3 regions of the Candidatus Symbiobacter mobilis CR genome follow, and region 3 is predicted to be linked to each of the others. Evidence: predicted binding sites of a transcription regulator. Region 3 holds the regulator's gene; each other region holds the start of a gene.
What was found. Region 3 encodes HrcA, which represses chaperone genes, less so after heat shock. Its sites were predicted from a motif close to TTAGCACTCNNNNNNNNNGAGTGCTAA; they were not measured.
Positions count from the first base shown of each region.

Region 1: the regulator HrcA is predicted to act here: its motif matches at 1,797-1,823, upstream of CENROD_RS09610 (co-chaperone GroES).
Region 2: the regulator HrcA is predicted to act here: its motif matches at 1,707-1,733, upstream of rpoH (RNA polymerase sigma factor RpoH).

Region 1 is NC_022576.1:2,346,840-2,350,114, forward strand. Features, by position in the region: gene CENROD_RS09600 (ferredoxin--NADP reductase) at 1-562, opposite strand, end outside; gene CENROD_RS14385 (flagellar protein FliT) at 643-942, opposite strand; partial or broken gene fliS (flagellar export chaperone FliS) at 1,093-1,458, opposite strand; gene CENROD_RS09610 (co-chaperone GroES) at 1,940-2,230, shown strand; gene groL (chaperonin GroEL) at 2,312-3,275, shown strand, end outside.
Region 2 is NC_022576.1:341,276-344,550, reverse strand. Features, by position in the region: gene rfaE2 (D-glycero-beta-D-manno-heptose 1-phosphate adenylyltransferase) at 60-584, shown strand; gene rpoH (RNA polymerase sigma factor RpoH) at 727-1,647, opposite strand; gene cysE (serine O-acetyltransferase) at 1,783-2,562, opposite strand; gene CENROD_RS01295 (inositol monophosphatase family protein) at 2,656-3,275, opposite strand, start outside.
Region 3 is NC_022576.1:1,178,021-1,181,295, reverse strand. Features, by position in the region: gene CENROD_RS04895 (metal ABC transporter solute-binding protein, Zn/Mn family) at 1-379, shown strand, start outside; gene CENROD_RS04890 (outer membrane lipoprotein) at 394-858, opposite strand; gene hrcA (heat-inducible transcriptional repressor HrcA) at 1,298-2,305, opposite strand; gene CENROD_RS04880 (methyltransferase domain-containing protein) at 2,461-3,249, shown strand; gene CENROD_RS04875 (methylglyoxal synthase) at 3,254-3,275, opposite strand, start outside.

The sequences.
Region 1 (3,275 bases), 1.2 Mb from region 3:
TGCGGAAGGATTCCCGCGTCACCGTGGGGTAGTAGCGCATCTGCTGGGAAACCATCTCTCCGAGGAATTCATGGTCGGGCAGCTCCAGCGTCAGGTAGTCGTGGTACGCCAGTTCCGCCACCTGCCGCACCCCGTGGACGAGCACGACTGTCTCGAATTTCTCGTAGGTTGCGGGGTCGCGGACGATGCTGAGGAAAGGCGCCAGCCCCGTTCCCGTGCCGAATAGGTACAGGTTCTTGCCGGGCAATAGGTAGTCGATCAGCAAGGTTCCCGTGGGTTTCTTGCCCACGACGATGTGATCACCCACCTGAATATGCTGCAAGCGCGAGGTCAAGGGACCGTCGGGCACCTTGATGCTGAGGAATTCGAGGTGATCCTCATAGTTCGCGCTGACGATGCTGTAGGCGCGCAGCAGGGGTTTGCTCCCATCCATGCGCAGCCCGATCATCGTGAAGTGGCCGTTGGAAAAACGCAGCGCGACGTCCCGGGTCGTGGTGAAGCTGAAAAGACGATCCGTCCAGTGGTGGACGCTCAACACGGTTTCATTCAGGTATGCGCTCATGCGGGGCCTTGCAGGGGTCGAAAAAAAAGGGGGGAAGTCTAGAACAGCCCCCCTTGGCCCTTGTCGGGCAGCACCTGCGGTCAATGCAGATACCGTGGTGGCGGCGATTCGGCTGGCTCGGCCTCATTGATCCACGGTTCGGCCAGATAACGAATCTGCGCGTCGTTGGAAAGGATGCGCTGCATGATCCGCGTCTTTTCCGCGCGCTGGTCAGGCAGCAGCGTCTCGTTCTGCGCACGTTCGCGCAGTTGTTCGATCAGGATCGCACACACCCCCTCGTGGCGTGTGACGGTCTCCCAATCCCGCGCTCTGGCGGCTTCGAGCATTTGCCGACTGCTGTCTTCAATGGCCCGGTAATAGTCGATCAATTGCTGTGACATGTCATACCCCTGTGAAACAAGTTTGGCATACACACCCGCGCCGGAGACGTGGGCACCACAAAACTCCCGGAATGCCTGCTTGGCAATCTCGTCTTCGTCCATTCCCACTACGGCGGAGCGGGCCAGTTTGTCTGGGCGGACGGCTTTCCACGCCGTTACCAGCGGCTCAATGAGATCGTGTACCTCTTGCAGGATGGCGGGGTCATTTTTGAGATTCGCCTGGATCAGCCGGAAAATGCAATGGGCATAGACGATGTCCAGGTTCTTGGCCAGATCGCCACCCACGGTTGCATCGACATTGGTTTGCAGGCCCTCGCTAAGGATTTGGATGCACATGTCGATGTGTCGAATCTTCGCGGCGGTATCCCCGCGTTCGATGGCCACCCGTGCTTGGTCGAGCCGATCCAGGAACCCGTCGTACAGCAGGCCCACGACATCGTCGTCGTCTCTGGTGGGGCTGCCCCCACTGGGGCTACCGGGATGGGCCGCCCTGTCTGTGTCGGTTGTCTTGTACATAAAGCACCTTTGGAAATTGGAGAAAGGATGAAGGTCTTATCGGCGTCCCATTCCCCCCTCTTGATTCGATCCATCGTTGCATCACATCCATTTTTCCCTGCTATTTCTGGGCTTTGGGATCATGTGGGGTTGGCATCTCCCCCCGGAAATCAGCACGTGGCACTGTACTACCCCTGCCGTGGCTCGAACTCTGGAAAAAGAGGCGTATTGGGATATCGGTTGGGTATTGCGGTTGGGTATGCGATTGGGTATTGCGGCGTGTGGAATGGGAAAGTCGCGATGGCGGGCTGCAAAAAATTGCTCCCTCCCCCTTGAAAGGCGTGCGCAGGCCCTCAACTTTGGCACTCGCGATAGATGAGTGCTAACACGGCGCGTCGTATTTCGTACAGCGTCGCTCTCTTCGTGTCCACGACGGCACCAAATGTCCCACCTGGGTCTTGCCGCGTGATCGTAAGTACCCCTTTCAACCATAGGAGATTCCATGAAACTTCGTCCCTTGCACGACCGCGTGATCGTCAAACGTGTCGAAAACGAAACCAAAACGGCCTCGGGCATCGTCATTCCCGACAGCGCCGCTGAAAAGCCCGATCAAGGCGAAGTCCTTGCCGTAGGCCCGGGCAAGAAGAACGACAAAGGCGAGCTTGGCGCGATGAGCGTGAAGGTCGGTGACCGCGTGCTCTTCGGCAAATACAGCGGCCAGACCGTCAAGGTCGACGGTGACGAGCTTCTCGTCATGAAAGAAGACGATCTGTTCGCAGTCGTCGAGAAGTAAGCACTCTTGGTATTGTTTTCGCCGTAGCGGCTTCGGTTTGGTACAGCACGGCGTTTTTTTCTCTCCATTTCAGGAAACATCATGGCAGCAAAAGAAGTAATTTTTGGCGGGGAAGCCCGCGCACGCATGGTCGAAGGCGTCAACATTCTGGCCAATGCGGTCAAAGTGACGCTTGGCCCCAAAGGGCGCAACGTCGTGCTCGAACGGTCCTTTGGCGCCCCCACGGTGACCAAAGACGGCGTATCCGTCGCCAAGGAAGTTGAGCTTAAAGACAAGCTCCAGAACATGGGCGCGCAGATGGTCAAGGAAGTGGCTTCCAAGACCTCCGACGTCGCTGGTGACGGCACGACGACGGCGACCGTGCTTGCGCAAGCCATCGTCCGCGAAGGCATGAAGTACGTGGCCGCCGGGATGAACCCGATGGATCTGAAGCGCGGGATCGACAAGGCTGTCGCAGCCTTGGTGGTTGAGCTGAAGAAGGCATCGAAAGCCATCACCACCTCGAAGGAAATCGCGCAAGTCGGCGCTATCTCCGCCAATGCTGACGAAGACATCGGCAAGATCATTGCCGATGCGATGGATAAGGTTGGCAAGGAAGGCGTCATCACTGTCGAAGACGGCAAGTCGCTGGAAAGCGAGTTGGACGTGGTCGAAGGGATGCAGTTCGATCGTGGCTACCTCTCGCCCTACTTCATCAACAACGCCGAAAAGCAATCGGCCATCCTCGAAAACCCCTTTGTTCTGCTTTTCGACAAGAAGATCAGCAACATCCGCGACCTGCTGCCCACGCTGGAACAAGTCGCCAAGGCTGGGCGTCCGTTGCTCATCATTGCCGAAGATGTCGAAGGCGAAGCGCTGGCCACCCTCGTGGTCAACACGATCCGTGGCATCCTGAAGGTCTGCGCCGTCAAGGCCCCCGGCTTTGGTGATCGCCGCAAGGCCATGCTCGAAGACATCGCCATCCTCACCGGCGGCAAGGTCATCGCGGAAGAAGTGGGCCTCACGCTCGAAAAAGTGACCTTGGCTGACCTCGGCTCCGCCAAGC
Region 2 (3,275 bases), 840 kb from region 3:
TTCGGACGGCAACATGGGAAGCATAAACGACCGGATTCGTACCGCCCACATGAATAACCATGCGTGAACTCCCCTTTTTCTGCCCATCCCCAGCCACCACTCCCGATTACCTGGACAAACTCTGCACACGGGATACCTTGCCCATCCGCTTACCACGGCTTGCGCGCCCACTGGTATTCACCAACGGCGTTTTCGACATCCTGCACCGGGGGCATGTGCAATATCTTGCCCAGGCCCACTCGCTAGGGCAAAGTCTGCTCGTGGCCCTCAACACGGATGCATCCGTCCGTCGTCTGGGCAAGGGCGCAGACCGCCCACTGCACGCGGAACGCGACCGTGCCGAGGTGATTGCAGCACTAGCCAGCACCGATCTGGTGACGTGGTTCGACGAAGACACCCCGCTGGCCCTGTTGGAACTGGTTCGACCGGAAATCTACGTCAAGGGGGGAGACTACGATGTCGAAACCCTTCCGGAAACCCCACTGGTACGCAGTTGGGGTGGGACGGCACTGACCGTCCCCTTCGTCACCGGCTATTCGACGACCACCCTGGTGCAACGCATCCGTGCTGCCACGCAGGGATAGCACAGTCGGCAGCACAGCCCTTTAATGTGAAAGTCGCGAAGCGGCTTCTCGACGCTCCCCTCGCCCAGCGGGAGAGGGGCGGGGGGTGAGGGACACTGCCATGACTTTCATGATCCAGGAAGTCTTCACAAAGTCATGGCAGTTAGACGAACCGCGCCAGCACCATGCGCATCTTTTTCATCGCAGCGACTTCGATCTGCCGGATACGCTCTGCACTGACCCCGTAGATACGAGCCAACTCGTGCAGGGTCATTCCCCCGGCACCGGAGTCGTCGCATTGGAGCCAACGCTCTTCGACGATGTGGCGGCTACGGGGATCCAGGGTATCGAGCGCCATGCGCAGCCCACCCCCGGCAAGAGCATCGCGCTGGCGTGCTTCGAGGATGGCCGTCGGCTCCTGCTGCGGATCGTGCAGATAGGCGATAGGCCCGGACAGCTCGTCCCCATCGGTGGTGGGCGTGCTTTCCAGCACGACATCGCTGGCGGACATGCGCGCTTCCATCTCGATGACATCTTCCCGCTTTACCTGCAATTCCGATGCCATGGCATCGATTTGCCGCTCGTCGAGAGCGTCCCGAAACTCCCCGCCATCCTGCATCTCCTGCCCCTTGAGGCGTTGCTTGAGCGAGCGCAGATTGAAGAACAGCTTGCGTTGTGCTTTCGTCGTCGCCACGCGCACCATACGCCAGTTGCGCAGAACGTAGTCATGAATTTCGGCCTTGATCCAATGCAAGGCGTAGCTGACGAGACGCACCCCCTGTGCAGGGTCGAAGCGCTTGACTGCCTTCATCAGCCCGACATTGCCTTCCTGGATCAAGTCGGCATGGGGTAGCCCATACCCCAGGTACTGGCGCGCCACAGACACCACGAGCCGCAAGTGCGAAAGCACGAGCTTCCCCGCAGCTTCGAGATCGTTATGTTCCCGGAACCGCCGTGCCAGGCTTTGCTCTTCTTCCAGACTCAACATCGGAATGCGGTGAACCGCTGCAATATACGCATCCAGATTGCCGAGCGCAGGGACGACAAACCACGGATTTTTCAGCGCAATGGCAGTGTTAGACATGGTTAGGCAATCAGACATGGCAATACCTCCAAGTACTCCCCATAACAACTCCGTCGATATTAGCACTCTGTCGAGTAGAGTGCTAATAATGCGCCCGCATCGAACAAACGACAAGAGGCACAGATCACGCAGCAGTTATTCAGAAAGAAACCGGCCCAGACGCTCGATGTCTTGGTGCTCTTGCAACGTCGCATCGCTAGGTACGCAACTGTTCCGATCAGCCAGACTTTGGAGGGCTTCCACCGCTTTCCAGAGCATCGCAATCTGGTGCTCATGTCCACAGGCGTTGTCGATGAGCCCCTGCATGGCGCGTGCCCAGGGATCGTCACCCTTGGTCACCCCGTAGGCGGAAAAGCCCATCTTGGCCGCTGCTTCCTCCCGTCGCGCGTCCTGCTCTGCCAAGATGATCCGCGCAGGGTTGCCCACCGCAGTGGCCCCGGCTGGAACCGGCTTCGTCACCACGGCGTTGGAACCGATCTTGGCGCCGTCCCCGACCGCAAACCCCCCAAGGACCTGCGCACCCGCTCCGACGATGACGCCCCGCCCCAAGGTAGGGTGCCGTTTCGTACCCTTGTAGAGCGAGGTACCGCCCAGCGTTACCCCCTGGTAGATCGTGCAGTCGTCGCCGATCACCGCAGTTTCCCCAACGACCACCCCCATCGCATGGTCGAAGAACACACGATTCCCGACGGTCGCCCCAGGATGGATTTCGATCCCGGTCAAAAACCGCGTGCAGTGCGAGATGAACCGCCCCAGCCAGCACAACCCGCGTACCCAGCATGCATGGGCCAGCCGATGCAAAACGACGGCATGCAGTCCGGGATAGCACGTCAGCACCTCCCACGCGCTACGCGCAGCGGGGTCCCGCTCCAGAATGCAGCGAACGTCCGCGCGGATTTGTGAGAACCAAGTCATGCCTTCCCATCCTTCCCGGATACGAGGGCTTGCCTCGCCCTGCCTGTACGCTCCCACGCAGAGGTGCCAGGGCCGGGGCTTGCACCGATTGGGCTACCAGGGCGCATCCCGCACGGCAGGCGGAGTGTCGATGCCAGGCTGCGGCACCCCATGCTCCACAGCCGGTGCCGCAGACGATGGTTGTGCCGAGGAGGATTCGGCAGGCAAGGTTTCCGCAGTGGTGGTTTCCGTAGCCAAGGGAGCCGTGGGTACGGATGCTGGCAGCAAGGGTGCGAGGGAGGATGCTTCCATGGATGGTCGTGGTTCCCCAGACGCTACAGGCTGTTTGCCCACAGCGCTGTACGAGCGCAGCACGGCCACCATTTGCGCATAAATGCGCGGGCTGGCCGCGACACACTCCCGTTGTTCGAGGAATGCCGCATCTCCGGAAAAATTCCCCACCAAACCACCGGCTTCCTGCACCAACAGCGAACCAGCGGCAACATCCCAGGATTGCAGCCCTTTCTCGAAAAATCCGTCGGTGTACCCGGCAGCGACATACGCCAGATCCAGCGCCGCAGAACCCAGCCTGCGCATCCCGGAGGAACGCACGATCATGTCGCCCATCATCCGCAAGTACGTGGGCACGTCGTCGCCGGGCCGAAATGGGAACCCTGTGGACAACAGGCACGTTTTGAGGTGCGTGCGCTTCGATACCCGCAAGCGCTGCTGGT
Region 3 (3,275 bases):
TGCGTGGATCCGGGATCGGTTGTGGACGATACCCGTCGCACAACGCAAAGTGTTGACGGCCCACGATGCCTTTGGGTATTTTGCCGATCGCTATCAGGTCACGTTTCTGGCCCCGCAGGGTGTGTTGACCGATGCCGAACCAAGCGCCAAGGCGGTAGCCCAGCTCATTCAACGGGTTCGCAAAGAGCAGATCCGCGCCATCTTCACGGAGAACCTCGACAACTCTTCCCTATTGCGGCAGATCGTTGCAGAGACGGGGGCCAAGGTGTTGGGCAGCCTGTATTCCGACGCACTCTCCCTGCCTGGAACGGCAGGGGACACGTACTTGCGAATGATGCGCCACAACGTGGATTTGCTGATGCAAGGATTGGCCCGGTAGTCCGGCTACGAAATCTACGGAGCCTTTGCCACCCGCACCTTGCCACCGCTGGTGACGACGCGGATGCGCTCCCCGGCAGCAAAGGTTTCATTGCCCTTGGCTTGCACGATTGCGCGTTGTTCCCCATTGCCGAGGCGCACGATGATTTCGATGGCATCTTCACGGGTAGCCATGCGCTCAATGGCGTTCCCCGCAGCGGCGCCTGCAACGCCCGCAAGCATCCCCAGCACTTGCGATTCGCGCTGTACGCCGCTGGCGCTGTAGCCTGCAACGGCGCCGGTGATGCCGCCGACGACGGCGCCCACACCGCTTTGGCTTCCGTCGACGACCACGTTCCGCACGGATACCACGACGCCGTCCTGAATTTGGGACATGCGCTGCGCATCCTCGCGCGAGATGACGTCGGGGCTGCTGGTGGCACAGGCCCCCAGCATGAGCGCTACGGCCAGCGCGTATCCTATGGCTGTTGTACGTTGCATTGCGATCTCCTTGTTTCGGCTGCTGTACGCTGAATGACTGCAACCCGCGCAAGGCGGGATGCCATGCAGATTGGTGGGCCCCCGGGGAGTCGAACCCCGCACCAACGGATTCCGGTTTGCGTGGCTTTCGCCACTCCCTGGACTATGCCTTCACCATGGCGCAATGCTGTAGGTGGGTGCCGTCTAGTCTCTACACCTTCCTCGGAACGGTTGTTCCGGGGCTTGGCTCGGCGTTGCCATGCGCAATGCGCGTACAGGTTTCACCGACTTTGACACCATCCCTTGCGCCGTTTCCGAGCGCAAGGCACAAATCGAATTGCGCGATCTATGAGTCCGCTGCTCTAACCATGCATGAGCTAGAGGCCCGCCTCCACTGCGGCTCAGAAGCCACAGCAGAGCCAAGCATTGTAGGAAACCAGGACATACCACCGTGCAGGCATTACCGTGGATGGCTGAGTGCGTTGCTGACGAGCTTGGCCGTGATGTCGACGATCTCGATCATGCGGTCGTAGGCCATGCGCGTGGGGCCTACCACGCCGAGGGTGCCGACGATCTGGCCGTCGACTTTGTAGGGTGCGCTGACGATGGACAGTTCCTGGTAGGGCACGACTTGGCTTTCCCCGCCGATGAAAATGCGCACTCCTTGCGCACGGCCTGTGACGTCGAGCAGCCGGATGAGCTGGGCTTTCTGCTCGAACAACTCGAAAGCCTGCCGGAGCTGGTTCATATCGTTGGCGAAGTCGCTGATGGACAGCAGGTTCTTTTCGCCGGAGATGATGACGTTATCCGCAGTCTGTGCGGAAACATCTGCGCTGACATGCACCGCAGCGGTCATCAGACCGACAATTTCCACGCGCAGGGAAGCGATTTCTCGTTCCAGCCGTTCCCGCATCTCTTCCAGGGTCAACCCTGCGAAGTGGGCGTTGAGGTAGTGGGCTGCCTCGATCAGTTGGGCCGGGCCGTAATCGATTTCCGTATGCACGACCTGGTTATGCACGTCCCCATCCGGGCCGATGATGATGACCAGCAACCGCCTTTCGGACAACTGCAGAAACTCGATGTGCCGCAGTACCGAGGGCCGACGGGGAACGACGACGACCCCGACGAAATGCGACAGGCTCGATAGCATCTGCGCAGCGTGGGACATGACCTTTTGGGGTTGATCTGCTGCGAGCTGCGAAGGCACATCCAACGTATTGCGCTGCACAGTGAGCATCGTGTCGACGAAGAGCCGGTACCCCCGTGCGGTGGGAATCCGTCCAGCAGAGGTGTGGGGGCTGGCGACGAGGCCCAGCTCTTCCAGATCCGACATCACATTGCGGATCGTCGCGGGGGATAGCTCTACCCCACTTGCCCGCGATAGGGTTCGCGACCCCACGGGCTGTCCATCGGCGATATAGCGCTCGACGAGCGCTTTGAGCAGCATCTTGGCGCGATCGTCCAACATCAAGGCATTGTAGGAGGCGGGTTTTTGCGCGGAATTCCCCCCATTGATACACTGCCAGGCTCCCGTTTACCGGGGTTTCACGGGGCGTGCGTGCCGTGTGCGGCAGGGTGGCGACGTCCGGGTAGTGGTGCTGTGGATTGCATAGGAGAGGCAAGTTGACACTGTTGTCGTACGGCGTGGCGCTGTTGTTGGGAACCTTGGCGGCTGTGGGGCTGTTTTTCTTCTCGGCGACCCGGGGCGCCTTGCTGGTTCGCGGTGCGTTGGGGCGGTTGCGCGGCGAGGATGCGCATGTGTACCCCCTGTACTCGGATATGCGGCTGATCCGGTTGGTCGATTGCCAGCCGATCATTGCGGCGATTTTGCTGTTCCAGTACAGCAGACTGGTGTCGATCATCACGCAGGGGATGCAGCACATTGACTTGCATGGTCGGCGGGTATTGATCACGTCCTGTGCTTTTGGCAACGTGATGCCCCGTGTCGTGCGCGCTGCAGCGCAGGCTGGGGCTTCCAAGGTGCTGGTGGCCGACATCATCCAGAACGAGCTGGATCACGCCATGCGCAAGCTGGCCGACTATCGCGAGTACATCGAGCCGATGCGTGACAACGCGGTATCGATGCGGCTGCAAGACGGTTCGGTCAGTGCCAACGTCATGTTTTTCCTGCTACACGAGCTGCCCCATGCCTATAAGGAGGACGTGGTTCGAGAGGCCATTCGGGTGTTGGCGCCGGGGGGCAAGCTCTTCCTGGCGGAATTCCATCGCCCTGGGCCATGGTTGCTGCGGGCCTTGAGCTGGGTGTACTTCAAGGTGTTCGAGCCGTATGGCTTGGCCTTGTGGGATACGCACGACCCCGTCACGCTACTCGAAGCCATGCCCGGGGTTACGTGCGAACGGCACCTGGCTTTTTTTGGCAATTTTCAGGTCATTGTTGCGACCAAGGAGTGAAACCTTAGCGGGAGCGTTGCGCCGCC